DNA from 3 places in the Planococcus versutus genome. Region 2 is predicted to be linked to each of the others. Evidence: riboswitches for the same ligand, from Rfam matches in the RefSeq annotation. Region 2 holds a riboswitch; each other region holds the start of a gene.

Region 1 (10,107 bases), 1.6 Mb from region 2:
CACGACAAGAGCTTACGACAAGGATTGTTTGAATTGGTCAGTGAATTAAAAGAAAAAGTATATTTTACTATTAACCATAAACTCGAAGAAGTGCCTTTGCAAAAAGGAGCAGAAGATCACTTGTTTCGCATCGCACAAGAAACCTTATCCAATACATTGCGCCACTCAAAGGCAACCGAGGTTTACATCTTGTTTGTTGAGCGTGATCATTTCGCAATTTTGCGCATACAAGACAACGGCGTTGGATTTGAAAGTGAGCAATCCAAATCTACTTCTTACGGATTGAAGCATATTGAAGAACGCGCTATTGAAATTGGTGCTACGAGTAAAATCGTTTCTGTGCCTTCTGAAGGTACTATTGTGGAAATAAAAGTTCCGATTGAAAGGAAGAAGCCTAATGATTCGAATCTTATTAGTGGATGACCACGAAATGGTGCGCATAGGTGTCTCTGCTTACTTGCAGTCTCAGAAAGATATGGAAGTCGTGGGTGAAGCAACAAACGGTCAAGAAGCCGTCCAGATGGCATTAGAGTTACGCCCTGATTTGATTTTAATGGATATGGTCATGCCTATTATGAACGGGGCAGAAGCCACAAAAGCCATTATCGATCAATGGCCAGAAGCTAAAGTCATGATTGTCACCAGTTTTTTAGACGATGACAAAGTCTATCCTGCCCTCCAAGCAGGCGCCGTAAGCTACATTTTAAAAACGTCAAAAGCTTCTCGAATAGCCGATTCCATTCGAGAAACCATGAATGGTACGCCCGTTCTCGAACCTGAAGTGATGACGAAAATGATGAAGCAAATGCGTCATAAACGTGTTCTCCATACGGACTTAACTGAACGTGAAATGGAAATTTTGTTGTTACTAGCTGCTGGATTGACCAACCAAGAAATTGCTGATCAATTGTTCATTGCTGTAAAAACTGTGAAAACACATGTCAGTAATATTCTTGCAAAACTTGAAGTTCACGACCGTACACAAGCTGTTATTTACGCATTCCAACATAACCTAATTACGCCTCTCAACTAAAAAAACACCGCACAGCCTAGTTACTGTGCGGTGTTTCTCAATTGTGCATTTAGTTTTTGTCGTTCACTGCGCCGAATTTCACTTAAGGCTATCTTCTCACAAATTAGAAAGTCACTTTGACTATTATCTGTCAAAGTGACTTTCCGCTCTTATTTATAGTTCAGGCTTGTTGTTTTCTTTTTCCATTTTCTTTTCCAATTTTTCTAACTGACGTTTCGCAAACTCACGTCCACCCATACCAAATGAAATTGCAAACGCTACTGCAAGTCCAGCGATAATGAATAAGAATGCTAAGTTCACGATGTTGGTCGCAAAGTTTAATTGGTCAAGCGTCATGAATACTGCAATAATGATCACTACATATTTCACAATGGCTCCTAAAAAGCGATTGCTCGAAGCTTGTTTTACGTAATTTCCTAGCAAGCTTCCTCCAATAAGTCCAAGACCTAGAATGATCAATGAACTGATAAGAAGTGGCAAGTAAGCAATAACAGCTTCACCAATTCCATTTAATACATCAAGTTGCAATACGTTCATCGCTTCTACTGTAAAGAAGATGATGATGATTGCTTGGACTAATTTGCCAATGACGTTTGCAATATCAACGCTCGGTGATTTTGTTTTATCAGTGCTTAAATACGTTGAGAACCGATTGATCCCTGTTCCATTTAAAAGACTGATTAACAAATCTCCAACGAACTTCGCAATCAGGATACCTGCTAGCACTAAAATAATCGCGACAAAGATGTTTGGAATCATGTTAAGAACTTGATTAAGCATATTAACAATCGGTTCAGAAATCGATTGAATGTTTAAAGTTTCTAATGCAATCGTTAAGATTGGAATGAGTACAATAACAAAAACAACATTCGCTAATACATTTGCTAGTGTTGACTTGTCTCCTGCATCCATTCTTGTAGTTCCTGTAGTGCTACTTGTTTTACCAGTAAATTTGTTGATCCACTTGTCAACGTTGATTGCTGTCAAAAGACTGAACACCAAGTTTTTCACAAATTTCGCTACAAAGTAACCAATTACGAGGATAATGATAGCCATTAAAAGATTAGGTAAAAAGGCCAATAGTTTATCCATCATGTTCGAAATTGGCTGTGCCACATTGTTCATGTCCAAAGTTTGTAAAACACTCGGAATAAACAAAATGAAAATTAAGTAGTAAAGGATTTTTCCTATCGAATCCAACATACTGTCTGCACTTTCTTTAGTTTTCGCCATGTGTCCTCTAACCATAGCTCGGTCTGCACCTGCTTTTTTCAAACCTTTAGTGAAGATTGCTTTGACAATTGTTGCTACAATCCATGCTACAAGTAATAATAATAATGCCCCTAAAACGTTTGGAATGTAGTCGATAATCGTATTGCCGACTCCTCTAAAAGAATTTCCAATATCATTCATGCATTCGTCCTCCTTTTGTTTGTATAAGACTCACTCCTACTATTCCCCTACTTTCATGAAACTAAACGCTAATCTCTCTTTTTTATGAACTGAATATTTTGAGGTAAACTTGCTCTTCTATTATAATAAAAGAAAAGGAGGAGATCCTATGTATATGACAATTCAGGAAACTGCTGCTTTTTTATCAATGTCCGAAGAGCAAGTCAATCGTTATGTTTTAGAAGGTCGCATTCGCACAGTTCATGACGGCGAGCAATACATGATTAATACTTCTCAATTTGATACGCATTTTAAACAATTAGAACAAGCAAAGCATGCTTTAGAGGAATGGCGTGCTACTCCTATTCCAGATGATGTGGATATAAAAGACGAGGATTAACTCCAACTTACAGCAAAAACATCTGAGCCATTCAATACATGGCTCAAATGTTTTTGTATTTATACATCGCTTTTTGAGTTCAATGAATAAGTCTCACCGAATGGGTTCAGGTAGGACAAACGTTTTTAGTTTTTCACTTATAAACCTTCCCCATTTTTCAAACTCCGTCAAAAATCCATCGTGACCATATTCTGTTTTGATAATTTCCCACTCTGCAGTTCGCTGTTTTTTCAGCCATGGTATAGTGAGTTCACTTGGATAAAGCAAATCGTTCGTAAACGAGAGCGAGTATACTGGAACTTCTAAAACCGCCTCTTTAATATCATGTGTATTCATAGCTTTTAGCAATACGAGATAGCTATTAGCATCAAAACGCACTGCTAATTTTTTTCCTTGATAATTTAAATACGACTGAATATCAAACTCACTTGCATCGCCTGTGCGCCCAAATCGTTGATTGAACATACTGCCACTTCGATACGTTACCATACCAGCCATCCTAGCCAACTCGAACCCTTTCAAAACAGTAGAGTCTTTATAATTTCCGCCATTAAAATCGTGATCATTTTCAATAGCCATTATCCCAATATGATTAAAAGCGATTCCATAGTCACTGTAATATGGCGTAACAGCTAATGGGAAAATTGTACGAATAAATTCTGGATACATTTTTCCCCACTCTAACGTTTTCATCCCTCCCAGAGATCCTCCAATCACGCCAACCAAGTTTTTGATACCAAGTTTTTGTAGTGCATAGTACTCAGCTCTGACCATGTCACGTATTGTAAGCGTTGGAAAATCTGCAAGATACGCTTGTCTTGTTGCAGGGTTTACCGACGAGGGTCCTGTCGATCCATGACAGCCACCAAGCACGTTAAATGTAATCACTTGAAAAACAGTTGTATCCACTGACTTGCCTGGACCGATCATCCCTGCCCACCAGCCTGGATTTTGCTCGGTGCCAACTGCATACTGATCGCCCGTTAATGCGTGACATACCAGAATCACAGGAGCATTTTCATCTCCAAGACGTTCATATGCAAGTTCTGCGTGATCCAACACTTGAGCTGAGTCTAGAGTTAATGAGCCAATGGATACTGTTTTCATAGCGATTCCTCCTTATGCTTTTGCTAATGTTGCGACTTGAATCGCTTGTTCTAAGTCCGCGATTAAATCTTCTGGGTCTTCTAAACCAATCGACAACCGAATCAACTCTTCGGTTACACCAGATGATTTTAGTTCTTCATCGTTCAACTGTTGATGAGTTGTTGAAGCTGGATGGATGATTAACGACTTTGCATCACCCACGTTTGCAACATGTGACCACAACTGGATGCTATCAATCACTTTGCGTCCTGCTTCTCGTCCACCTTTAATACCAAAATTAACAATCGATCCGTACCCATTGTTTTTCAAGTATTTCTTCGCTAGCTGATGAGATGGATGATCTTCGAATCCTAAGTAATTCACCCATTCAATTTGTGGATGTTCTTTTAAATATTCTGCAATAACTTGAGCGTTGCTATTATGCTTGGGAATGCGTAAGTGCAACGTTTCTAAACCTTGAATTAATGCATGTGCGCTATCTGGACTTAATGACGGACCAAAATCTCTCAATAACTGAACACGTAGTTTTGTTGCAAAAGCTGCATTCGGGACATCTATTCCATAACACAAACCGTGGTAAGATCTATCTGGTTCAGTGTAATTGGGAAAACGTGGATTGTTCCAATTAAACGTGCCAGCGTCTACTGCAACTCCGCCAATTGTCGTGCCATGACCACCAATCCACTTTGTAGCTGAATGAATAACGACATCTGCGCCAAACTCAATTGGATTGCTGCCATATGGAGAAGCAAATGTATTATCAATCAATAACGGAAGTCCATGATTGTGAGCAATAGCTGCAATTTTTTCGACATCAAAGATATTCAAACTAGGATTCCCAATAATTTCGCCAAAAATTACTTTTGTTTTATTTGTAATGGCTGCTTTGAAATTCTCTGGATTTGTAGCATCAACAAATTTAGTCGTAATGCCATAACGCGGCAGTGTATTGGCAAATAAGTTATGCGTACCACCATAAAGACTGCTATCTGCCACAATTTCATCTCCTGCTTCTGCAATGTTTAAAATTGAAAAGGCAATTGCTGCCATTCCTGATGAAAGAGCAACTGCTGCAGTTCCTCCTTCAAGCAAAGCTACTCTTTGTTCGAAAACGTCAACTGTTGGATTCATAATACGTGAGTAAATGTTCCCTGCTTCTTTTAACCCAAAAAGATCTTGTGCGTGCTGTGTATCACGAAAAACATAAGAAGTTGTTTTGTATACTGGTACACCTCTAGATCCTGTTGTTGGATCTGGTTGCTGCCCGCCGTGTAGCAATAACGTTTCTGGTTTTAAGTTCATCATTTTCTATTCCCCCTCTTATTTACGTGCTGTAGTTCCGAAAAGGGACAACAAAAAGCCCCCTTCGTTTAAGAAGAGGGCCGCAAAATACGGAGTTTCCTCCTCTTATCTGTCAGAACCTGTACATCGATTCTGTAGGAATTAGCACCTTTCCAGATAAATTCATCTGTTGGTTGCCGGGCATCATAGGGCCTATCCCTCCGCCACTCTTGATAAGAGTATTTGATTTTTTTGATCTTGTTGTGAAGTATAAAAACTTTCCAGACATTTGTCAAGCTAATTAGTCGAAAAATTTTGAAACCTCAGCCATTTTCAAACGTTATCTGTATATAGAGGAGGAATCGATTATGTTTATGTGGATTTTGCTATTATTTATTGCAAGCTATGGAATCGGCTGTTGTCATGGATCTTTGGTAGCGCAGATGTTATCAGGCGTGAATGTTAAAAAACAAGGCATTAAAAATTCTGGTGCTTCTAACGCGGCTATCGTATTGGGTTGGAAATACGGATTACTTGTAGCTATTGTTGATATCTTCAAAGGATTCGTAGCTGTAGCGGGTTTGCGTTTATTGCTTTCTACAGGTAATTTTGCAGCTGACGTAACATGGGCGTTATTGTTTGTCGCAGGTGCTGGCGTTATTGTCGGGCATAACTTCCCATTTTTCATGAAGTTTCAAGGAGGCAAAGGGACAGCCTCTGTTATAGGCGTTATGTTAGCACTTGATTGGAAGCTCGGTTTGCTCGGTCTTATATTATTAATCACTGTTTCACTCGTAACAGATTACTTAGTAATTGGTGTACTCGTATTGTATAGCGTTTATTTAGTAATCGCAGTTATTCCGGCAGTAGGACCATGGCCTCTCGTGATTGCTACGGTACTTTTTGCAATGGCTCTTTGGAAACACCAGGAAAATATTATACGCATAAAAAATGGGAGTGAAAACAAAGTATCAGCAGTTTTACGTAGGAAGCCGACAACGCCTACCTAACAAAGGAATTCTCTTTATTATCTCGTTTTATGACAGAATTTTCTTGCTTCATGTTAAAATAGATACGAGACTTATTTTAGGAGGATTTATACATGTTAGAAAATTTAATTGAACGACTTGTTCGTTATGCTAAAATCGATACACAATCTGACTTTACGAGTGACACGACACCTTCGACTGAAGGACAGTGGAACTTACTCCATGAACTGGAAAAAGAAATGAAAAGCATTGGACTCAAAGAAGTTAGTATGGATGATGCAGGGTATCTTTTCGGTACGTTACCTGCTAATACTGATAAAGAAATTCCAGTTATCGGCTTTTTAGCGCATGTAGATACAGCTACTGATTTTACTGGGAAGAATGTCAATCCAAAACGCATTGACAATTATGATGGGCAAGATATTCCTTTAAACGACAACATTCACATGTTAGTAGCAGATTTTCCTGCTCTCAAAAATTATGTTGGCCATACACTCATTACGACAGACGGCACCACGCTTCTCGGTGCAGACAATAAAGCAGGTATAGCTGAGATTATGACAGCGATGGACTATTTAATTAAGCATCCAGAAATCGAACATGGGAAAATTCGCGTCGCATTTACGCCTGATGAAGAAATCGGTCGCGGTCCACACAAATTTGACGTTAAACGCTTTGGCGCTGAATATGCCTATACGATGGATGGTGGTCCTCTTGGTGAGTTGCAGTATGAAAGTTTTAATGCAGCAAGTGGTAAACTGATTGTTCAAGGCAAAAGTGTCCATCCGGGCTCTGCAAAAGACAAGATGGTCAATGCACAAACCGTGGCTATTCAATTTCAGCAAGAAATGCCTAAAAATGAAGTTCCTGAACTGACAGAAGGCTACGAAGGATTTATTCATCTGAATAATTTTGTTGGCGACGTCGAAACAGCAGAATTAAGCTATATTATCCGCGATTTCGATAAAGAGAAGTTTGAAGAGAAAAAACAACATATGCAAGCTGTGGCAGAGAAGCTTCAGCAGCAGTACGGTAAAGAAGTTATTCATTTAGAACTCGAAGATCAATATTACAATATGCGCGAAAAAATCGTACCTGTTATGAAAATTGTTGACTATGCGGAACAAGTTATGAAAACACTAGAAATCGAACCAAATATTGTTCCTGTTCGTGGCGGAACGGATGGTTCTCAATTGTCTTATATGGGACTTCCAACACCTAATATTTTTACAGGTGGCGAGAACTATCATGGAAAATACGAATTTATCTCTGCTGAAAACATGGAAAAAGCTACACAAGTAATTATCGAACTCGTAAAATCAGCTAAATAAAACTCAAAAAGATGTATTGGAAACATTCCAATATGTCTTTTTCTTTTGTAAGGCTTCAACTTTTGCACTGAGGATGCTTTTAAATAGCTACACCATCCTTAAAATAAACTTTATTGAAATCTGACTATTTCTAGCAGAATATTCGTGATGTTGTTTACGCATACCATGTTGTTGAAAAAGCAGATGTTTTAAAACTTTTGTTTAAGGAATATAAAGGATACATACAAAAGGAAGAGGTGCTCTATATGTCAGATAAAAAATCACTAGATCAAGACAAGCGTGAAGGTGCTTCAATGGACAATCCAGAACAGTATAAAACTGATAAAAAAACTCTTACTGAAATGCACGAAGAAGAGTTAACTGTTGACGCTATTCCTATGGAAGACTTAAAACAAGAGAAGCGTGAAGAAGGCGATAAGCGCGGTACTAAGAATAGTTCTTCAAGCGAAGAGAAATTCCCTGAATAATCGTGCAAATGTTTGTTATAGCAAAAACCCACAGAGACTGTTCTCTGTGGGTTTTTTATGCTATGATTCTCATTTGAACAGGAGTGAAAGAAAATGAAAAACTGGATTTATCCGCTTATGGTCGTCATAGCTGCAAGCTGTTATGGGATTCTCTCAACTATTATAAAGGTGGCCATGAAAAATGGATTTACTTCTGCGGAAGCAGTAACTAGTCAATACTTTATAGGGTTCGCATTGGCAGCTCTGTTATTTTTTGTGACACAACGAAAAATGCCTCGTCTGAAAGGTTGGAAAATTTTGGTGCTGTCGGGTAGCTTTACAGCGGCCACCGGTATGGTGTATGCACATTCTCTTAACTACCTTCCCGCTTCACTAGCCGTTGTTTTATTATTCCAATTTACTTGGATTGGCATGTTCTTAGATTGTATCGTTAATCGCCGATGGCTTAAACGAACAGAAGTTTTTTCGTTAATTTTATTATTTGCTGGTACATTGTTTGCAGCGGGTATTATTGGCACTGACCTCAGTGGCATTCCATGGCAAGGTTGGGTATGGGGCATGGCTGCTGCATTTTGTTTTTCTGCGTTTATGTTTGTCAATGGTAAGCAAATCGAAGGCATGGACACATCAGCCCGTCTGTTTTATGTGTCACTTTTTGCAGCAATCATTGTAGGACTTTTTCAAACACCTGAAATTGTTTGGAACGGTCAATTATTCACTGAAGGCTTATGGATTTACGGCTTATTGCTGGGCTTTTTTGGCATCATTATGCCAATCTATTTCTTTTCTATCGCCGTTCCGCGCGTCGGCTCTGGACTCGCTTCGATTTTAAGCGCAATGGAGTTGCCCGTTGCTGTCATTGCATCTGTTCTTATTTTGAACGAAACATTAAGTTCGCTTCAAATTGTCGGGATCTTTATTATTTTGATCGGAATGGTTTTGCCAAGTGCGTTTAATCGAACGCCCAAAACTGTAGAACATATTTAAAGACCTGCTACCTTAGCAGGTCTTTTATGTTTAATTCGGAGTGAAACAGGAATAGACAACTATATAGACAAAAGGAGTGATAGTAGATGAATCAAGAAGATGTAAAAAAAGCTGCATTAAAAGTTCTTGAGGAAAGTTACGTAGGAACATTAGCCACAGTAAAAGGGGATAAGCCCCATTCACGCTACATGACTTTCTTTAATGACGAGTTCACACTCTACACTGCCACTAGCAAAAAAACACAAAAAGTTGATGAACTAGAAGCAAACCCACATGCTCATATTCTTTTAGGCTATGAAGGAGAAGGCATTGGTGATGCATTTTTAGAAATCGAAGGCACAATGTCTTTAAATGACGATCGCAAAATTATCGACAAAGTATGGAATGATAATTTAAAAGACTGGTTTGAAGGTCCAGACGATCCAAATCTTATTATTTTAGCTATAAAACCAGAGCGGATTCGCTTAATGAATAAAAAAGGTGAAGAGCCACAAACTCTAGAACTGTAAACACAAAAACGGCTCAAAATCATGAGCCGTTTTTTTATGTTTGAAGAATTTCACGAAGCCCTTCCCTATTAAACATCAGGTCTTCAAGCGTATATTCATCGAGTACTGATAAATATGCGTTGAGTGCTTTGCCTAAAGCACCGCGCAACCCGCAAATTGACGAAATGGGACAACGATTTGTAGCCGAGTTAAAACATTCAACCAAATGGAAGTCGTCTTCCATTTTCCTTACTACCGTACCAACATTAATCTGTTGAGGGAGATCTGCAAGACGAATACCACCGCCTCTTCCCCTAACTGTTTGAATGAAACCTGCTTTTCCGAGCTCAAACGTAACTTTAGTCAAATGATTCTTGGATATATTGTAAGCATCAGAAATTTCTTGGATAGTCGTCAGTTTTTCTGGCTCTTTTGTGCCTAAATAAATCAAAACACGTAATGAGAAATCAGTATACATGGTCAATCTCATTTTATTCACCTCTTCTGACTGTTTATTATAGCGACTTTTTAGTTCTTTCGAAAGCAAATGAACCTCAAAATACGAAAAGGAGTGTTTACTATGTTATCAGAACAAACTCGTTCTATTGTTAAGTCTACTGTCCCCGTTTTAG
Region 2 (10,107 bases):
GTCAACAACCATAATTGCACCATTTTCATGAGCAATTTGCGCAACTTCTTTTACCGGGTTCATCGTGCCAAGAACATTTGAGACATAAACCATTGAAACGATTTTAGTTCGCTCCGTCACGACTGCGCGGACTTGTTCTAACGAAATCGTGCCGTCTTTTTCAAGCTCAACATATTTTAAAATGGCTCCACGTTCTTTAGCTAATTGTTGCCATGGAATAATATTAGAATGATGCTCCATATAGGTAATGACAATTTCATCGCCTTCTTGCACATTGGCTCTACCGTAGCTTTGTGCAACGAGGTTCATGGCAGTTGTCGTTCCCCGTAAGAAAATAATTTCTTCCATTGAATTTGCATGAATAAATTTACGGACTTTGTCACGTGCACCTTCATACTTTTCAGTAGCGCGGTTTCCGAGTGTGTGAACGCCTCGGTGTACGTTTGCATTGTCTTTTTCGTAATAATCTTTTAATGCCTCAATTACTTGTACCGGCTTTTGTGAAGTAGCAGCACTATCCAAATAAATTAGTGGGTGCCCATTTATTTCTTGATTGAGTATTGGAAAATAGCTTTTTATCTCTTTACTGATCATTAGCGGACTTTCCTTTCGATAACCTCCGTCAATTGTCTTTTAACGCCTTCGATTGGCAATACGCGTACTACCGGTGCCAAGAAACCGTGAATAACAAGACGTTCAGCTTCCTGTTTTGTGATACCGCGACTCATCAAGTAATACAATTGAAGTGGATCTACGCGACCAACTGATGCCGCATGTCCCGCCGTTACATCATCTTCATCAATTAATAGGATTGGGTTTGCATCGCCACGCGCTTTTTCACTTAACATCAGTACACGTGATTCTTGTACCGCGTTCGATCTAGTTGCGCCGTGTTCAATTTTACCAATGCCGTTAAAGATAGCAGAAGACGAATCTTTCATAACACCATGCTTCAGAATAAAGCCTTCTGAATCTTTGCCCCAATGAACAACTTGAGTAGTAAAGTTCTGTTTTTGTGAACCACGCCCAACGACTACACTTTTCGTATCGCCATAAGAATTATCGCCAATTAAATGCGTTGTGTTTTCAGAAATTGTATCACTATCATTCATCATGCCTAAAGCCCATTCAATACGTGCATCACGTGCTACAACCCCGCGACGATTGACATACGTAACAAATCCTTCTGCCAACGTATCAACTGCACCGTAAGTAATTTGCGCGTTGTCTTCAGCAAACACTTCTGACACGATGTTTGCTAACCCGTTTGCATGTGAAACTGTTGAGTAATAGTTTTCCACATAAGTTACTTTACTGCTAGTGTCCGCAACAACGATAACGTGGTTAAACAGGGATGCATCAGCATCGTCGTGATAAAAGACCACTTGTACAGGCTCGTCTACAACAACGTTTTTAGGAACATAAAGGAATGCTCCGCCGTTCATCAATGCAGCATTTAACGCCGTCAATTTATGCTCGTCCGTTTTCACGCCATTTGTCATAAAGTATTTCTTAACCAAATCGCCGTGTTCACGAAGAGCGGTAAAAATATCCGTCAAAATAACACCTTGTGCTGCAAGTTCATCAGAAACACGTGAAAATGCGGGTGTGTTGTTGTGTTGGATATAAAGGTTTTTTTGCTCTAAATCCACGATAGCTTTAACATCTTCTGTTAAATCTTCAAGTGATTCGAACTTAGCACTTTCAACCGTGTGTACTGGAAAATCTGTAAAGTTCCAGCTTAGAATTTTTGTTTTGTCTGGTTTTGGAAGCGGCAAGTTTTGCGCTTCATTAAACGAACGAAGACGAAGCTCAGTAAACCACGAAGGTTCACCATTCATTTCTGAAAAAGAGCGCACGTCCTGCTCGGTCATTTTTAAGTTTGTTTCAACCGTCATGCTAGTCTCTCCCTTCAATTATGCTTGTCCTACAGTCTCGTCTTCAATCCCAAGTTCAGCTTTGATCCAGTCGTATCCTTCAGACTCGAGTTTAAGAGAAAGTTCTTCTCCACCTGATTTCACAACGCGGCCTTGCATCATAACGTGAACGTGATCAGGCGTAATGTAGTTTAGTAAGCGTTGGTAATGCGTAATAATTAAGCAACCGAAGTTTTCGCTTCTCATTTGGTTAATACCATCTGAAACAACTTTCAAGGCATCAATATCAAGTCCAGAGTCAATTTCGTCTAGAACAGCGATTTTTGGTTTGATCATCATAAGTTGTAAAATTTCGTTACGTTTCTTTTCTCCACCTGAGAAACCTTCGTTCAAGTAACGTTGCGCCATTTCTTGTTCCATATCCAGAACTTCCATTTTGCTATCCAGTTCACGAATAAATTTCATCAATGAAATTTCAGAACCTTCTTCGCGACGTGCGTTCATTGCAGAACGCATAAAGTCGGCATTCGTTACGCCAGAAATTTCACTTGGGTATTGCATACCAAGGAAAAGACCTGCGCGTGCGCGTTCGTCTACTTCCATTTCTAAAACATCTTCGCCGTCAAGCGTAATTGTTCCTTGTGTGACTACATATTTAGGATGACCCATAATAGCTGATGCTAAAGTAGATTTACCAGTACCGTTAGGTCCCATGATTGCGTGAATTTCACCTGTATTAATTGTTAAGTCTACACCCTTTAAAATCTCTTTGTCTTCGATTTTAACGTGTAAATCTTTAATGACCAAAGTTGACATGTATATACCTCCATAAAGTTAATGTTGAATGGCGAACCATCCTTAATTAGTATCATTCTAATCTTAACTCATATTCACCTTACTAGCAAATCATTAAACTACTTATCAAAATAGAGAAAATCTTTTTAGAACACTGCATTTCTAACTTTTTTACAAAAGCGTAACATGATAACTGTCATGCTTTTACATTTTCAATAAAAGAATGGTAATTGAGAATTTCTATCATTAAAAAAGCCAACATCCACGGATGTTGGCTTTTAGTATCTATATACTCAAGTTAATCTCTATGAACTTGCCGCTCGATTTGACTGGCTACTTTTTGGCCTAGTTGATAATCTTGCTCACGGCGTTGTTCTACTTCAACAATTTTGTCTGTGTCATGCTGGTATTCATCAATTCCGAAGCCATGGGCACTTCTAAATGCTTGTTCCATTTTCTCCGTCTTGTCTATTCCGTTCGATTCAATAATGAACCATTCCTTTCAATCTTTGTGTTTTCTAAGATTACACTTAAAAGTATACCCCATATAAAACAAAATAAACACTCAAGTAAACTAATTAATCTAAAAATAGAACTATTTTCTTATCCATATAAATTTTGAAACCCCCTGACAAGTGTTTGTCAGGGGGGTTTGTTTTTTATTGAGATACTTCGTTATAAATACTTGAAGCAGCTAAACCTTGTTCTTCGAGTAGTTCGTTTAACTGAGCATCAGCTTCGCTAAATTTTTCATTAGCCGCTTCAAATGTGGGTGTTTCTTTTGTTAACTCTTCAGCTTTTATGTCATACGATTCACGCATAGCTGTAAACGCTGATTTGATTTTTTCTTCATGCTCTTTTAATACTTCAGGAACCTCTAATGAATCAACTGCTTTTGTTGCTTCGTTTGCAGAAGCAAGTGCTGCATCTTTCATCGCTTGCAACTCTTTACCTTCTGGCAACGTTTCTTCAGCTTGATTCATTTCAAACGTATTTAAGTCTGTATCAACAGCATTGATGGTATTTGGAATTGATATGTAAAACTTCATCAACTCTTTTTTCACATCTTGGCTGTCGTCAGAACTTGCATTGCTTGTCGTAGATTCTTTTGAATCAGTGGTTTCTTCTTCTGTGCAAGCAGTTAATAAAAAAGCTGCTGATAACCCGATTGCCCATAATTTCTTCATGATGGCTCCCCCTAATGTATAATATCTTCGTTATAGTAGCATAGAAATCACCAATAAAATAGAGCTTTAAAAATAGTCATAATTGCTTGAATTTCTTAACTATTGCAAACTTTTACGGCCATTTGTAAACCGGTCAACAATATGTGCTAACGCTCCATCACCCGTAACGTTTGCTGCGGTACCGAAACTATCTTGTGCCATGTAAAGTGCGATCATTAATGCAACCATTGTCGCATCAAATCCGAGCATACTTTGAAGTAAACCAATCGCTGCCATAACTGCTCCGCCAGGAACTCCTGGCGCTGCAATCATTGTCACACCTAACATTAAAATGAAAGGAAAGAAACTACTAAATGATGGTACGCCACCAGTTAACAACACGACACCAATTGCACAAGATACCAGTGTGATGGTACTTCCTGATAAATGAATGGTTGCAAACAATGGAACAGTAAAATCCGCGACGCGTTCATTCGCGCCTGATTTACGCGCTTGTCGTAATGTGACTGGAATGGTTGCTGCGGAAGACTGTGTTCCTAATGCTGTAAAATATGCAGGCATCATTGTTTTCAAAATCGATAAAGGGTTTATCCCTTTTAATGCGCCAGCCGCTGAATATTGCAGCAAAAGCATGACCCAATGAAGAACGATAATCATCACAAAAACAATCGCAAACAACGATAAAATTTCAAATACTGCTCCGCCATATGCCATATTGGCAAAAATCCCAAAAATGTAGAATGGCAGTAACGGAATAATGATATACGTTATTGTCTTCTCGATAATTGCTTGAAACTCTTCAAAAAACGACACCATTGTTTTTGCTCCTGTAGATGCCATTCCAATACCTAATAAAAATGCCAAGATCAAAGCTGACATTACACCAAAAACAGGTATCATTTCAAGTTTGATAAACGACGATGCTAATGCTTTTTCCGGATCGGTCATACTGCTTAAAGATCCCGGTTCCATAAAATTAGGCAAAACGGTTATCCCTATAAAAAATGCTAAGACACCAGCGACAATCGTAGAGGCGTAAGCAATACCGGTTGCAATAGCTAGTAGCTTACCAGAGCCTTTTCCTAGTTTTGCAATCCCTGGTGCGATAAATCCAAGAATAATTAGTGGCACAACAAAGTTTAAGAAATTGCCAAAAATTGAAGTGAATGTAGCGAAAACACGCACGATTTTCTCTGGTGCTACTAAACCAATTAGCACACCTAAAATAATTGCCACAATAATACGAGGCAATAAACCAAACTTGAACTTCATGAACCTGTCCCCCTTGTATGAACATATGTATCTTTTTTATTATTCAAAAATAGCACAGACTTTCTAACATTGTAAGCACTATAAGAAAACGCGAAAAATTTGAAGTATTTAGACAAAAAAAAGCACCCCGCAGGATGCTTTTTATCGATCAATCTACGGGTACTACTGAGCCGCCCCACTCTTCTAAAATAAAGTCTTGAATTTCCTGAGATTTTAATGCTTCAACTAAAGCTTTCACATTTTCGTTATCTTCATCACCTGCACGCACGGTAATAATATTTACGTATGGCGAATCAGATGACTCTATTGCAATTGAATCTTCTAGAGGGCTGATGCCAGCATCAATCGCATAGTTGGAGTTGATCAAGACCGCATCTCCCTCGCCTGATTCATATAATTGAACAAGTAAAGCTGCTTCATAGTCTGGCTCAAGCTGTAAATTTTTCGGATTTTCAACGATATCGCTCACTTCAGCCGATGTTTTATCTACGCCTTCCGCCAATGTGATCAAGCCTTCTACCTCAAGCAGCGATAAAACACGACCTTGCTCCGATACCGAGTTGCTCATCAAAATGGTTGCATCTTGTGGTAGTTCATCAAGAGAAGCAAATTTTTGTGAATAAACACCGATTGGTTCGATGTGAATTCCTCCAGCATTTTCAAACTCATAACCATTATCAGCTACTTGGGTCTCTAAGTAAGGAATAGTTTGGAAATAGTTTGCATCAATTTCACCAGACTCTAAATCTTTGTTTGGCAAAATATAATCTTGATACGTTTCAATTTCAAGTTCAATTTCTTGCTCTTCTAAAAGTGGCTTCGCCTGTTCTAAAATTTCAGCATGCGGTACGTTAGAAGCACCTACGCGTAATGTCTTAGACTCTTCTTCGCTTGCTCCGTCGTTTCCACATCCTGCGAGTACCAGTGCCGTTAACGCTGTTCCTACTACAAATTTCTTCATCTCAATCTCTCCCTTATGTGTTGTTTTATAGAACGGAAAATCCGTTTTTATCGTTTGTCTGCTTTTATCGTGACCCAATCACCAATGTACTGAATAATAAACACAATAATTAAAATTAAGATTGTTGCCATTAATGTAACATCCTCACGACTGCGCTGAAAGCCGTCGAGGAAAGCGAGCGTTCCAAGACCGCCCGCACCAATGATACCTGCCATAGCTGTATAGCCGACCAGCGCGATAGCTGTAACCGTAATTCCAGATATCAATGCAGGTTTTGACTCTGGCAATAACACTTTCCAAATAATTGTGCTTGTCGTCGCTCCCATTGAACGAGCAGCTTCGATTACGCCTTTATCAATTTCTTTTAATGCAATCAACACCATACGTGCATAAAAAGGAGCTGAACCAATAATCAATGCCGGTAGAGCCGCGTTTGGTCCACGAATCGATCCCATTAAGAATAGCGTGAATGGAATCAACAAAATAATTAAAATGATAAACGGAATCGAACGGAAGATGTTAACAAATGCCCCCGTTAACCAGTTAACAATTTTGTTTGCCCATAATTGCTTTGGTGCCGTTAGAAACAAAACTATGCCTAATGCCAAGCCGAGAATAAACGTAAACAAAGTTGATAAAGTTGTCATATAAAGTGTTTCTAGCGTAGCTTCTAACATGCTATCCCAATCTACGTTTGGAAATAAGGATTCAATCATTTTGCATCACCTCCGCTTGAATATCTTCTGTACGAAGAAATGCTAAGGCTTGTGCTCTTTCTTCTTCAGAACCTTTAAGTTGCAAAATCAATGTTCCATAAGCGCCACGTTGTGTATGTGAAATATCTCCTTGAACAATATTCACTTCTACTGCATGGCTTCGAATCAATTTCGTCAAAACAGGTTTTTCTGTTTGTTCACCTAGAAAAACCAATTTCACCAATTCACCTGTCGGGTACAACTCTCGAAGCTTTTTAATGGTTTCCTGCGTATCTCCGCTATCTGCTACTTGTTCAACAAAACGTTTTGTAATGTCTTCTTTAGGTGATTGGAACACTTGCAAAACGTCACCAAGTTCCACTACTCGTCCACTTTCCATTACTGCGACGCGATGACAAATTTTACGAATAACATGCATTTCATGCGTGATCAATACAATTGTGAGTCCTAATCGTTTGTTGATATCTACCAGTAATTCGAGAATGGCATCTGTTGTTTCGGGATCGAGCGCTGAAGTTGCTTCATCGCATAATAAGACTTCGGGGTCGTTTGCTAATGCGCGAGCAATACCAACACGTTGCTTTTGTCCGCCTGATAGCTCTGATGGATACGCATTTTCACGACCTGCAAGCCCAACGAGTTCAATTAGTTCCTGTACACGTTTTCCCCGTTGAGCTTTGGCCACTCCTGCAATTTCTAGTGGAAACTCGATGTTTTCTTTTACTGTACGAGACCAAAGCAGGTTAAAATGCTGGAAAATCATACTGACTTTTTGACGAGCTTTACGCAATTCTGCACCTTTGATTGCTGTAATTACTTGGCCGTTTATTTCGACGGTTCCAGAAGTCGGTTGTTCCAAGCCGTTTAACAAACGAATTAACGTACTTTTCCCCGCTCCGCTATAGCCGATAATGCCAAATATTTCACCGGTTGAAATGGATAAATCGACTTCGTCGACGGCTATTAACACCGATTTTCCAATATCGAATTTTTTTGTTACTTTCTTTAATTCAATCATCCGTTAAGCACCCCTAAATTTTAAAATCAAAAAACCCTTCTGCGCATAAATAAGCAGAAGGGCAAACGTACAATAATATACGGAAACCAATCTCTCATCTTCCAAAGCTTTCGCTCTGTGTGATTTGGCACCATTTCATTTTCATGACGGTTGCCGGGCTTCATAGGGCACTTCCCTCCACCACTCTTAATAAGAGTTCGATATGAAATTAATAACCAGTTACTTTCTGTAATCAGCGCTTATGCTTTCTTATCAGAAAACTAATTTACCATGACTGACTATATTCGTCAACAGCTTTTAGTTTATCGTATAAATAAGGCACGGAATGAAAAGCATAAATTTTTTCTTTAACTTTTCCGTTTTCTGTAATTAATAGACAAGGTACACTTTCTACTTCATAAAGATCGGCAATTTCTTGAACATAATTCAAATTCGCTTTTCCTATTTGCAAAGTCGGCAATAATTCAGTAATCACTGTTAGCATTTTAGAAGCCACTTGACACGTTCCACACATCGGCGTATACAAGTAAAAAGCTGTAACTTCTTGTGTATTTTTTTCTTTGGTCCATTCTTTATGTGTCCATTCGTTCATTTTTTCATCCCTCGATTAATAGCTTTTTAACTTGAATATTTGCTGTGATCAATACATCCGTTAATAATTTAAGTGGCGTTGTGGCAACTTCTTTATAAATTCGGTTAATATAAAAATGGCGAGCTTCTGGAAATTCGCGCTTGATCAACTTACGAAGCTTTTCTCCTGAAGCGTCTGCGTCAACCAATATGATGATGTCTTGATGTTCATAAGGCAGTAAGAGCTCTTCAAGTCTGGTTGCACTTACTGTACCATTTGTGCAAAGAATCGTCACGGGTTCTGCAATGAGTGGCGCTATACGTGTCTTATCGCTTAGCCCTTCTACAACAATTACTTTCATACACTTCACCCCACAAGATTAGTATCAGACATCCAACTAGCCGTTAATATATATGTTTTTTGCCATCTTACTTTTAAACTACCAATGAATTTGGCTGGCGTCCATTGTCATGACTTTTCATGTGCACTTTAATTTTCCAAATAAAAAAGCGCCTTTGTTGCTGGCGCTTTAAGACAACTATTCGTTTGTCATTTCTTTGTATTGATCTGCAGTCATTAAGTCGTTAATGTCTGTTTCAGAAGGAGCTTCGATGACAACCATCCAAGCCTGTTCGTAAGGAGACTCATTAACAAATTCTGGACTATCTTCAAGTTCAGAGTTAACCTCCACCACTTTTCCACTAATTGGTGCATATAATTCGGATACTGTTTTAACAGACTCTACACTGCCGAAAGGTTGATCTTTTTTCAATTCATCTCCAACTTGTGGAAGTTCTACGAAAACAATATCTCCTAGTTCTGCTTGTGCGAAATGAGTAATACCGATACGTGCGTTGCTGCCTTCAACTTTAACCCACTCGTGTTCTTTAGAATAACGAAGTTCTGCTGGTGTACTCATCTTGACCCCTCCAAATTATGTAGTCTACTCACATTCAGTTTGACATAAACAGCGATGAAATACAAGATGACGCCATTCGCTTATAGCCAGTTGTTTTGATAATCGGCTTCTTTAAAGCCAAGTAAGACCTTCTTGCCATCCCACGCTAACGGGCGTTTAATCAGCATACCATTAGAAGAAAGCAGTTCTAGTTGTTGATCTTCACTCATCGTCGACAATTTGTCTTTTAAACTAAGTGAGCGATAAACTAAGCCACTCGTATTGAAAAATTTTTTTAGTTCCAAACCGCTCGCTTTATGAATTTCTGCTAGTTGTTCTTTTGTTGGTGGATTATCAGCAATGTGAATTTCTTGAAAATCTACACTGTTTTTCTCTAGCCAGCTTTTCGCTTTACGGCAAGTGGTGCATTTTGGATATGCGTAATAAGTAATCAAAGTAAAACCTCCTGTTTTTCTTAGCTTACCAAAACGATCTCTTTTGGTCGATGAAAAAACAAGCAACCCCACTATATATGGAGTTGCCGAGTTACGCATTTCTTTAGACGATGTATTTCTCAACATCAATTAGTTTAACTGCTGCTTCGCGTTTTTTCGCAATCACGTTATAAGGAGTTGAACGAGTTAATTTGCGTAAAGCTGAAAGCATCATGCGCTGATTATCACCTTCGATTGCAGCGACTAATGTTTCTTTTGCATCTCTTTCAATTTGGTCAAACGCTTCTTGACAGTATATTTGTGTATATAGAAGTTTCTGGTGGGCTTTTTCTTGTCCTGAAGCAGCAATCGCTTTTT
Region 3 (10,107 bases), 1.5 Mb from region 2:
CCGCGGCTACTCTTTTGCTGTATCGATGCCAATTAGGCTGAATAACACTTATTTTTTTGCTAGCAATTCTTCGAAATAAGCACTAAATTCTTTTGAACGTTTTAAAATCGTACTCGAAGAAACGTCGAATTTTTCGCTTAAATCTTTTGCAGACAACATAGGTCCTTTTATCAGTTCGTGGTCTTGCAAGAATCTCCAATATCCTGCTACAAGAGCCTCGGGTTTTTGAACAATTGGTTGCTGGCTTACAAGATAACTGTTTAAAATACTAGTAATATTGCCGACCGTTTCTTCATCAAAATTAGCTTGCTCAATATGCTTATCAAGTTCAACCATTACGGAGTCGTGTTCTGGAGAAAGCGAAATGCTTTCTTCTACACTGCCAGTTGAGTACTTAACAATTTGTTCAACAATTGTTAAATAATTATCGCGAAGATAACTTTCGTCTTGCGCAGCATTAGCAGAAGCCATTTGAGCCGTTAACTGATCGAAGAACGGCTTAAACTCTCCTACTACTGTTAAATAGCCGTTAAGGAAAAGGACACCATTTTCTCCAACACGAGAGTCAGGTAATAGGATGGCTAATAAGCCTTGCCCATTTTCCATGTCAGTTGGTGGCTGGTCTGCCATTTCAAGCGTTTCACCAGTCAATGCATCTGTAAATTGAGCTGTTTTTGTATCACCTTTAACATATTGACCAATGAAGACTTTAACATTGTTCCAATCGCCAAGCACTTCTTTTGTTGAAGGACGTTGAGCCAAATCAATTTGTTTTTCTAAAAACTCTTCCCACAGTTCAGGCTTTTTCATAAACAGGAAATTTTCAATAACAAATGCTTGCGCATCGTTTTCAGCCATTGAGTTCATTAAATGCGGCTGCCATTCTTGTTGAAGTTCGCGGAACTCAGTAATATGAGTCTGATTTGGGTTTTCCGAGAAGAACTGTTGGCGTACTTTGAAAAGTTCTTCATTAATCAAATCGTTGATAGACACAGTTTCTTGTTTTCCGTGACACTTTTTGTATTTCTTGCCACTGCCACATGGGCATGGATCATTTCTTCCTACCATTCTAATCACCTACATTTTTTATTGAGTGTAACATATAATCGCGATAGGCTCAAAAGTCTGACGATTCAGACGTAGTAATAAGCTTTATGCATCTAGCTTTTGAAACGTATTCAAAGTCTTTTAACTTGCGACTGAGTAGTAGATTGAGAAGTGTCAGTATGCACAAAGCTGAAGGCGTATTATAATAAAAGAAAACAGGCACGAGTAGGAGGGAACAAGGTGTATAAAGATCCGGTGAAAGAATCGATATCTTGGATGCGTGTCATCTTATTGACAGTGATGATTGTCTTGTTATCGCGCCATTTTCTCTTTGAACCAGTAGCTGTCCATGGTGAATCGATGATGCCGACATTTGAAGAAAACGATAAAGTCGTGTTAGCGAAAATCTATTCTATCGAAAACTTCGATATGATTGTCTTTACTGCTCCAAATGGTGTCAATTTCATCAAACGCGTAATTGGCATTCCGGGAGATATCATTTCCATACAAGATGATCAATTGTATATAAACGGCAAGGCCCAAGCTGAGCCTTATTTAGATAAAAATTATCAAACTGCAAAGCAAATGGGAATGCTTCGACTGACTGAAGATATGGAAGAGTTTACAGTTCCTGCTGCGTCTTATTTCGTGTTGGGTGATAATCGATCGAATAGTACAGATTCAAGAATTCTAGGATTTGTTTCTGAAAAAACGGTTATAGGCGAAGTGAAAATTCGAATTGCGCCATTCAATCATATCGGACTGGTCGAATAAAGTAACATAATCGTATAATGAAAAAAAGACAGCTTTCACTCATTTAAAGGCTGTCTTTTTTTCGTTTTAAAACAAATGGAGCTTTTCGATTCGATCGATTGCTTCAACGATTCGACTTTCGTCAACTAGTAGTCCAACACGGACAAAGCCTTCTCCACCGTCTCCAAATCCACTGCCAGCCGCAACTGAAATATCAGCTTTTTCAAGCAGGAAATCAGCAAATTCAGCACTTGTGAATCCGCCTGGAATGGGCAGCCAAGCAAAGAAAGAACCAAGTGGCGCCGTGATTTCCCAACCGATACGTGTACATTCTGTAACAAGAACATTTCTGCGTTTTTCATACAGGTCTACTAAATCATCCACACATTGTTGATCTGCAGTTAAAGCTTCCGCTGCAGCAAGTTGAACGGCAGGAAATAATCCAGCAAACAAATGATCTTGGATTAAGTTTAATGCTTCAATCATTTTGGAATGTCCGACCGCAAATCCAATCCGCCAACCGGCCATATTGTACGTTTTCGATAAAGTATACATTTCAATGCCGACTTCTTTCGCTCCTTTAGATTGCAAGAAGCTAACTGGTTTTTTGCCTTCGAAGCCTACTGCTCCGTAAGCAAAGTCATGAACAATAGCTAGGTCATTTTCTTTTGCAAAAGCTACGGTTTCATCAAAAAATTCTTTGTTTGCTACTGCGCCAGTTGGGTTATTAGGATAGTTTAAGTACATTAATTTTGCACGCGCGCGAACGGCTTCCGATAACTCGTCATAGTTTGGTAAATAGCCTTGTTGTGGATGTAATTTCATCAATTCAAAGTCAATACCTGCTAATGGCGCTCCTGATAAATAGTCAGGATAGCCGGGATCTGGTAACAACAAAAGATCTTCGGGATTTAATAATGCTAATGGCAATTCAACAAGACCGATTTTTGTTCCACACATAATAGCTACTTCTAAATCAGGATCGATTTCTACGTCATACTCGCGTTTGTAAAAATCTGCGGCGGCTTGTCGCAAAGTTGATATGCCACGAAAAGGAGAATACTTGTGTGTTTGCGGATCAGTAACGGCTGTTTGCAATGCTTTAATAATATGATCAGGGGTAGGTTGATCTGGATTTCCTTGGCCAAGATTGATGACATCGCGTCCTTCAAGCACAGCTTTGGTCGTTTTTGCAACGAGTGAGGCAAAGAATTGAGTAGGTAGATTTTGTAAGCGGTTAGAAAATTCCATATAACTCTCCTTATTTTCGAAATAATTGCACATCTACTCCGAATCTTATAGAATTTAGGATAACTTGTCTACTGGAGGAGAGAATATGAAGATTGCATGTGTTCAAATGGATATTGTATTTGGAGAACCAGAAAAGAACTATCAGCAAGTATTAGCTTATTTAAAAGAGGCAACCGCGAATGGTGCAGATACGATTGTTTTACCTGAAATGTGGAATACTGGCTACGCATTGACAGAACTCAGTACATTAGCTGACAACACAAATCGTACAGTGGAAATGCTGAAGAGTTTTGCAAAAGAGAACACTGTAAACATTGTTGGGGGATCTGTATCAACAGAAAAAAATAAAGGATTTTACAATACGATGTATGTTGTCAATAAAAACGGCGAGCTTGTATCAGAATATGATAAAGCACATCGGTTTGGATTGATGGATGAACACATTCATTTAGAAGAAGGAGACACACTTGGCACATTTGAGTTGGAAAACGTCGTATACGGTGGTGTAATTTGCTACGACATTCGCTTTCCGGAATGGATTCGTGCGCAAGCATTAAACGGTGCAAAACTTATCTTTGTATCAGCAGAATGGCCAGAACCAAGAATTGACCATTGGCGTACGCTTTTGCAAGCGCGTGCGATTGAAAACCAATGCTTTGTCGTTGGTGTAAACCGCATTGGCAGTGATCCCAAAAACGTATTTGGAGGCAGCACAATAGTTATAGCTCCATGGGGAGAAGTTCGTTTAGACATGAAAAAAGAAGAAGGCATTGGTTATGTAGAAATTGATTTGGAAGAAGTAGAAGAAGTTCGCAAACGTATTCCGGTTTTTGAGGACCGTCGCGAAAAATTATATGGAAAATTCAGAATTTGATTGACACCCTGAGTGAATGTATGTAATATGAAATTCAATCTAATATGCATCAACTTATCAAGAGAGACCGAGGGGTAGGCCCTATGACGTCCGGCAACCCCCATTGAGGGAAGGTGCCAAGTCCTGCGGAATGTTTGCACATTCCGGAAGATAAGTCGAGAAATTCAAATTTTCGATGTCTCTTTCTTGATGAAAGAGGCATTTTTTTATTGTTAGGAGGAAGCTATGATACAGATAGAGAAATTGACAAAAACATACACAACCAAACATGGCACGGTCACTGGAGTTGACAATATCTCTTTAGATATTGGGAAAGGAGAAATTTTTGGCATCGTCGGTTACTCTGGAGCAGGAAAAAGTTCGTTAATCCGTTGCATTAACTTGCTCGAACGGCCAAGCTCAGGAAGTGTCAAAGTAGATGGAAAAGACTTAACCAAGTTAAACGGCGAGCAGTTGCGAAAAGCACGTTTGAAAATTGGAATGATTTTTCAACATTTTCATTTGATTAGTCAAAAGACGGTGTATGATAATATCGCTTTTGCGTTACGGGCAGCAGGGACGTCTAACAAAGACATTAAGACGCGTGTAGAAGAATTGCTAGAAATGGTTGGTTTGGCAGATAAGCGTAATGTCTACCCAGCGCAACTAAGTGGTGGCCAAAAACAACGTGTAGGCATTGCGCGAGCACTGGCTAATAATCCTGCTGTATTGTTATGCGATGAAGCAACATCTGCACTAGACCCAAATACGACTTTGTCTATTTTGCGGTTATTAAAAGATATTAATCATCAATTGAATATCACAATTGTTTTAATCACACATGAAATGAACGTAGTAAAAGAAATTTGCGACCGCATGGCCATTATGCAAAGTGGACTTGTGATTGAAGAAGGTTACGTATATAACATTTTCGCAGCTCCTCAAAAAAAACTAACAAAAGAATTTATTTCTAGTGTTGTTTCGTTCAATGTACCAACTCAAATTTTGAGCGGATTTACAGGCACTTTAGTAAAAGTACTGTTTAAAGGCGGCGTAGCTGGCGAAGGCGTTATTTCTGATATGCTCCAGAACTTTGAGGTGAAAGGAAATTTTTTACACGGAGCAATCGAGTATATTCAAGAGCAGCCACTTGGTATCTTCATTATGGAGTTAAAAGGCAATAAATCCGCTGTTACAGATGCTATAAACTATATGGAAAGTAGATTAGCAATAGTAGAGGTGATGTCGAATGGGAATTGAATGGGGACGAATTATTGAGTTATGGCCTGAAATACAAACAGCTTTTTTTCAAACCTTAACGATGATTGGCATTTCTCTATCTGTTGCATTAGTTGTGGGACTGCCTTTGGGAATTTTATTATTTACTACTGATCGCGGCTTGTTTCTTGCAAATCGACCAGTGAATTCAGTAGTCGGCTTTGTTGTAAACATTTTACGTTCGATTCCGTTTATTATTTTATTAGTAGCACTTATTCCATTAACAAAACTTATTACTGGAACTACAATCGGGCCAGTTGCGGCCAGCGTTTCTTTATCCGTTGCGGCGATTCCTTTTTTTGCGCGAATTGTGGAAAACTCACTTCGTGAAATTGACATTTGATACAATAGAAGACATAGAAGATGGTGCAACTATCGCAATTCCAAATGACCCAGTCAATGCTGCACGCGCTTTGCAGATGTTAGAAGATCAGGGTTTAGTAGAAGTGGATCCCGAAGTTGATGAACTTAAAATTTCTGAAAGAGATGTTGTGAAAAATAAGAAAAACCTTGTATTCCAACCTATCGAAGCTGGACAACTACCACGTGCAGTTGACGGCTCTGACTTATCTGCTGTTCCTGGGAATTTCGCATTAGCAGCCGAAATGGATTTGTTAGACGCATTAGCGCTTGAAGACATGCCCGATCAGTACCGTAATGTAGTAGCAGTCAAAGCAGAAAATGAAAATAGTCAATTAGCCAAGGATTTAGTAGAAATTGTCGAGTCGGAATCATTTGAAAAGACGATTGATGAGGATTTTGAAGGTTTTGGGAAACCCGAATGGATGGCTAAATAAAAAACTAAAAAAAAGCTGTTCCAGATTTTTCTGGAGCAGCTTTCTTCTATAGTAAATAAAAAGAAGATTAAGAAACTACTTTTACCATATGATGAAATGGTTCGCCGATAATTGTCCATGGCTCAGAAACGATATAGCCAAGACGTTTGTAAAGTCTTATAGCTCCTTCTTTATCGATATCAACATTAAGAGAAAGCTTACCGCCTCCTTTTGACGATACAATGGCTTCTGCATACTCAAATAGCTTTGAACCAATTCCTTTTCCTTGGTAACTAGGGTCAACAGAAACGGTGTCAATATACCATTCATCCATGCGTGCTTCTGGTTCAATGGTTCGTTCGTGTCCTTGTTCTTTTAGTTGCTCGATTAAATAACGATCTAGTGCTTCTGCTTGATTGCCATGATAAAGCACTAACGTACCAGCAATATCGCCATCTAAAGTCGCTACATGCGTATAATGATAGCTATGACGTGTATTTTCTCCACGGATCATGTCTTCTATCTTTTCAAGTACTGCTTCTGGTTCTTTTTGAGCGGTCATATGATTCGCAATGTCACCGATCGCATTAATAATGAGAGGTGCAATTTTTTCAGCATCGGCGGACTGAGCTTGTCGAATAGTAAGTTCCAAAAAAAACTTCCTCCTTTTACTTGATTTAAAATGGTGTAGCCTGAAATAATAGCTAAATAAAGTGAATTACGTAGTAGAGTTCTGTATGATTGTTTGAAAACCTTCCAATTAGTAGTATAGCAATGAAAAAGATCTTTTACACGAAAGAGGTCACACATGGAAAAAGTAAAGCATGTCCTCACATATGGCGATGTATTTGTAGATTATATTGCTACAAATACCTCTAATACTTCTTTTAATAGACACCTTGGTGGAGCTACAGTAAATGTAGCGACTGGTGTCAGTGGCTTAGGCGTGCCTTCTGAATTTATCACAATTACAGGCGATGATGAAACGTCAACTTTTGTGCGAAATGAACTGCTAAATGAAGGAGTAAATTTAAGTCATGCCATTATAACTCCTAAAAAACGAGTTAGCGGTGTGTATATACAGTTGACTTCTGATTTTGATCGCGTGTTTGCATCGTATGTCAATGAAACTCCAGATCTTCAAGTGACATACGAACAACTTAAATCACAATCTTTTGAAGATGCTAATATTTTTCACTTTTGTTCTGGTACACTGTTTCACCCTAAGGCGAGAACCACTACTCAAAAAGCAATCGAGTTAGCAAAAAACAATCATGTTATTTGTTCGTACGATGTTAATATCCGTCTTTTGCGCTGGGAAAATGAAGAGCTTTGCCGCCAAACCGTATGTGAATTTCTACCATCAGCAGATATTGGTAAGCTGACAAAAGAAGAACTTGCTTTTCTAATGGAAACCGAGTCATTCGAAGAAGGAATGATGCGATTATCGCGTTATGCTATTCCGTTAGTGTTGGTGACAGATGGTGAAAACGGCACTTACGCAGGTTTTCAAAACCAAATTCATCACGTGCCAGAAATTCCGGTACAAGCTGTAGACACGACAGGAGCTGGAGATGCTTTCATGGCGGGAATCATTCGTCATGTCTATTTGTTTGGATTGCCTGAGACAAAACAAGAAGTGATCGAATGTACAAATTTCGGAAATCAAATGGGCGCGCTTTGTGCAACGAAAATAGGCGCGTTAACTGCCATGCCGCGCATGGCAGAATGGAAGAAAAATAACTAGTCGAGGAGAGAAAGTAATGACATTGCATAGTTTTCAGTTAACAGCAGATTGGCCTGGCTTTCGCAACGGTATAGGAGAAATTGAAACAGGGAATTTAAAAACTCAAATTTCGATTCCATCCGAAATGGATGGTCCGGGAGTTGGCACGAACCCAGATGAAATGTTGTTAGGAGCAGCAGCTACTTGTTATATTATCACGTTAGCGGCCATGATGGAGCGCAGCAAATTAGAGAAACAATCGCTAACGATGGAATCAGAAGGAATTGTAGAAGTCGAAAAAGGCGTAACTACTTACAAGCGCATTGTTCACAAACCACAAGTGGTTTTAACAGCAGATGCTTCTGAAAAGGACTTAGCATTGGCACAAAAACTCGCAGAAAAAGCAGAAAGTTCATGCATGATTACACGTGCGATTAAAGGCAATGTGGAAATTGAATTGCAAGCAGATATTAGAAAAGGAAACTAAGATTCAGCAAAGGGATGCCTCATAAGCCTCTTTACATTTATGAGAAAGAGTTGATTTCCATTCCGACGGACGTTTTCCGCGGGCACGGCCTCAGCCAGCTAGGCCGTCTCCACTCCCATAAGCCATTCTGAATCTAAAAAAGGATATAAAAAACGTCCATTTCTGTAAAATGAAAGTTACCATACCATCATTACAGAAAGGACGATTTTTATGTGAAATCCGAAGTTTACTTCCCCAAAGAATAACACGGAAAAGCGATGATGGAGTCCCACGTTTTATTTTTAGTCTGATAGTCTAATGTTTAGTTGAATTTATACCGGGTAGGGTACTCATAGAGCTAAAAGTTAAAAATAAAAGGAGGAACTAACACATGTTTAATTACACAGTAGATACATTAAAAACAGTAAACGAAGCGGTTGAAGCTTTAGAGGAAAATCTAAAGGCGGAGAAATTCGGTGTTCTTTGGAATTTCGATTTGACTGCCAAACTTCAAGAAAAAGGAGAAGACTTCGATACGCCTTATAGAATTCTAGAGGTTTGTAATCCAAAAGAAGCGAACCGTGTGTTATCGGAAAACTTAATGATCGGCTATTTCTTACCGTGTAAAATCGTAGTGTATAAAGAAAGTGATAGCGTGAAAATTGGAATGCCGAAGCCTACTGCTTTGATTGGTATGGTTGAAGACCAAACTATTAAATCGATTGCTGAGGATATTGAAGAACGTTTGATCAAGTGCATCGACCAGTCTGCATAAAAGTCAGACGCTTTTATAAAGGTTCATCCCCGAGTGTTAACGTAATTTTGTTATAAGCTCATCTATTGACAATATACCCTTAGGGGTATATTGTGAATGTAAGCAAGAATCCTTTCGTTTATTAATAGGAGGCATCAATAATATGAAATACGACAAACTTGTTGAAAACCGATTGAAAAGAATAGAAGGTCAGCTCCGGGGCGTTATTAGAATGGTAGAAAACGACGGAGAGTGTAGAGATGTCGTTATGCAACTTTCAGCAGTAAGAAGTGCAGTAGACCGTGCTATCGGCGTTATTGTTAGCGATAACCTTGAAACGTGCGTACGTGAAAGCATAGAGAAAGGCGAAAGCACAGAGAATATGGTAAAAGAAGCTGTTGACTTACTAGTGAAAAGCAGATAAAAATTTTGTTTGACATTCACAGAGAGTTGTCTTAATATACCCTATAGGGTATCAAGAGAGTGCGGCATCACTATAAAACGTTATTTTTTTGGAGAAAAATATACCCCTACGGGTAATTTGAAAATGGAGGCAATACAATGGCACAAGAGCAAAAGAAAACGACGATCGTATTATTCAGCGGTGATTATGATAAGGCGATGGCAGCTTATATCATTGCTAACGGTGCTGCAGCATATGATCACGAAGTAACAATTTTCCACACATTCTGGGGATTGAATGCATTACGAAAAGAAAATCCACCAGCTTTGAAAAAAGGTCGTTTAGAAGCCATGTTCGGTAAAATGATGCCAAGAGGTGCAGATAAACTCGGTTTATCAAATATGCAGTTTGGTGGAATGGGACCTAAGATGATTAAACAAGTTATGAAAAAGCACAATGCATTATCTTTACCACAACTAATTGAAATGGCAGCAGAGCAAGACGTGAAAATGATCGCCTGTACGATGACAATGGATCTTCTGGGGTTACAACAAGAAGAATTGCTCGATGGAATTGAATACGCAGGTGTTGCAGCTTATCTCGGAGATGCAGAAGACGGAAACGTTAACTTATTCATCTAATCAAATTGAATATGAGGGGAAGATGAAAAATGGACTGGATTACATGGCTTTTAGTTGGAGCAGCTGTCCTTTGGTTAGTTTATCGATTCACAACACCTACTAAAGGAGTTCAAACGATTTCTACAGAAGAAATGAAAATGCAGCTTGGCAAGAAAGATA

What was found. A riboswitch is a leader RNA that binds a small molecule or an ion and turns the genes downstream of it on or off. The one in region 2 is predicted to bind S-adenosylmethionine.
Region 1: another riboswitch for S-adenosylmethionine. It lies ahead of I858_RS13940 (O-acetylhomoserine aminocarboxypropyltransferase/cysteine synthase family protein); the one in region 2 lies ahead of I858_RS05525 (methionine ABC transporter ATP-binding protein).
Region 3: another riboswitch for S-adenosylmethionine. It lies ahead of I858_RS14600 (methionine ABC transporter ATP-binding protein); the one in region 2 lies ahead of I858_RS05525 (methionine ABC transporter ATP-binding protein).

What each region holds. Positions count from the first base shown of each region.
Region 1 is NZ_CP016540.2:2,769,670-2,779,776, forward strand. Features, by position in the region: gene I858_RS13915 (sensor histidine kinase) at 1-423, shown strand, start outside; gene I858_RS13920 (response regulator transcription factor) at 398-1,033, shown strand; gene I858_RS13925 (mechanosensitive ion channel) at 1,187-2,446, opposite strand; gene I858_RS13930 (helix-turn-helix domain-containing protein) at 2,595-2,825, shown strand; gene metX (homoserine O-acetyltransferase MetX) at 2,919-3,932, opposite strand; gene I858_RS13940 (O-acetylhomoserine aminocarboxypropyltransferase/cysteine synthase family protein) at 3,945-5,237, opposite strand; SAM riboswitch class I at 5,337-5,453, opposite strand; gene I858_RS13945 (glycerol-3-phosphate acyltransferase) at 5,582-6,223, shown strand; gene pepT (peptidase T) at 6,316-7,533, shown strand; gene I858_RS13955 (hypothetical protein) at 7,779-8,000, shown strand; gene I858_RS13960 (EamA family transporter) at 8,094-8,987, shown strand; gene I858_RS13965 (pyridoxamine 5'-phosphate oxidase family protein) at 9,074-9,496, shown strand; gene I858_RS13970 (RrF2 family transcriptional regulator) at 9,531-9,965, opposite strand; gene hmpA (NO-inducible flavohemoprotein) at 10,056-10,107, shown strand, end outside.
Region 2 is NZ_CP016540.2:1,095,361-1,105,467, reverse strand. Features, by position in the region: gene I858_RS05560 (cysteine desulfurase) at 1-594, opposite strand, end outside; gene sufD (Fe-S cluster assembly protein SufD) at 594-1,898, opposite strand; gene sufC (Fe-S cluster assembly ATPase SufC) at 1,917-2,699, opposite strand; gene I858_RS17205 (YuzK family famiily protein) at 2,971-3,126, opposite strand; gene I858_RS05545 (hypothetical protein) at 3,332-3,859, opposite strand; gene I858_RS05540 (dicarboxylate/amino acid:cation symporter) at 3,959-5,131, opposite strand; gene I858_RS05535 (MetQ/NlpA family ABC transporter substrate-binding protein) at 5,280-6,092, opposite strand; gene I858_RS05530 (methionine ABC transporter permease) at 6,140-6,808, opposite strand; gene I858_RS05525 (methionine ABC transporter ATP-binding protein) at 6,801-7,826, opposite strand; SAM riboswitch class I at 7,918-8,022, opposite strand; gene I858_RS05520 (thioredoxin family protein) at 8,092-8,418, opposite strand; gene I858_RS05515 (toprim domain-containing protein) at 8,423-8,758, opposite strand; gene gcvH (glycine cleavage system protein GcvH) at 8,936-9,316, opposite strand; gene I858_RS05505 (arsenate reductase family protein) at 9,397-9,750, opposite strand; gene I858_RS05500 (acyl-CoA dehydrogenase family protein) at 9,854-10,107, opposite strand, start outside.
Region 3 is NZ_CP016540.2:2,892,406-2,902,512, reverse strand. Features, by position in the region: gene I858_RS14620 (SEC-C metal-binding domain-containing protein) at 49-1,068, opposite strand; gene lepB (signal peptidase I) at 1,288-1,821, shown strand; gene I858_RS14610 (pyridoxal phosphate-dependent aminotransferase) at 1,888-3,051, opposite strand; gene I858_RS14605 (carbon-nitrogen family hydrolase) at 3,137-3,925, shown strand; SAM riboswitch class I at 3,977-4,082, shown strand; gene I858_RS14600 (methionine ABC transporter ATP-binding protein) at 4,151-5,164, shown strand; partial or broken gene I858_RS14595 (methionine ABC transporter permease) at 5,154-5,519, shown strand; partial or broken gene I858_RS14590 (MetQ/NlpA family ABC transporter substrate-binding protein) at 5,521-5,979, shown strand; gene I858_RS14585 (GNAT family N-acetyltransferase) at 6,047-6,610, opposite strand; gene I858_RS14580 (carbohydrate kinase family protein) at 6,767-7,705, shown strand; gene I858_RS14575 (OsmC family protein) at 7,722-8,171, shown strand; gene I858_RS14570 (DUF302 domain-containing protein) at 8,542-8,925, shown strand; gene I858_RS14565 (metal-sensitive transcriptional regulator) at 9,068-9,328, shown strand; gene I858_RS14560 (DsrE/DsrF/DrsH-like family protein) at 9,466-9,948, shown strand; gene I858_RS14555 (rhodanese-like domain-containing protein) at 9,978-10,107, shown strand, end outside.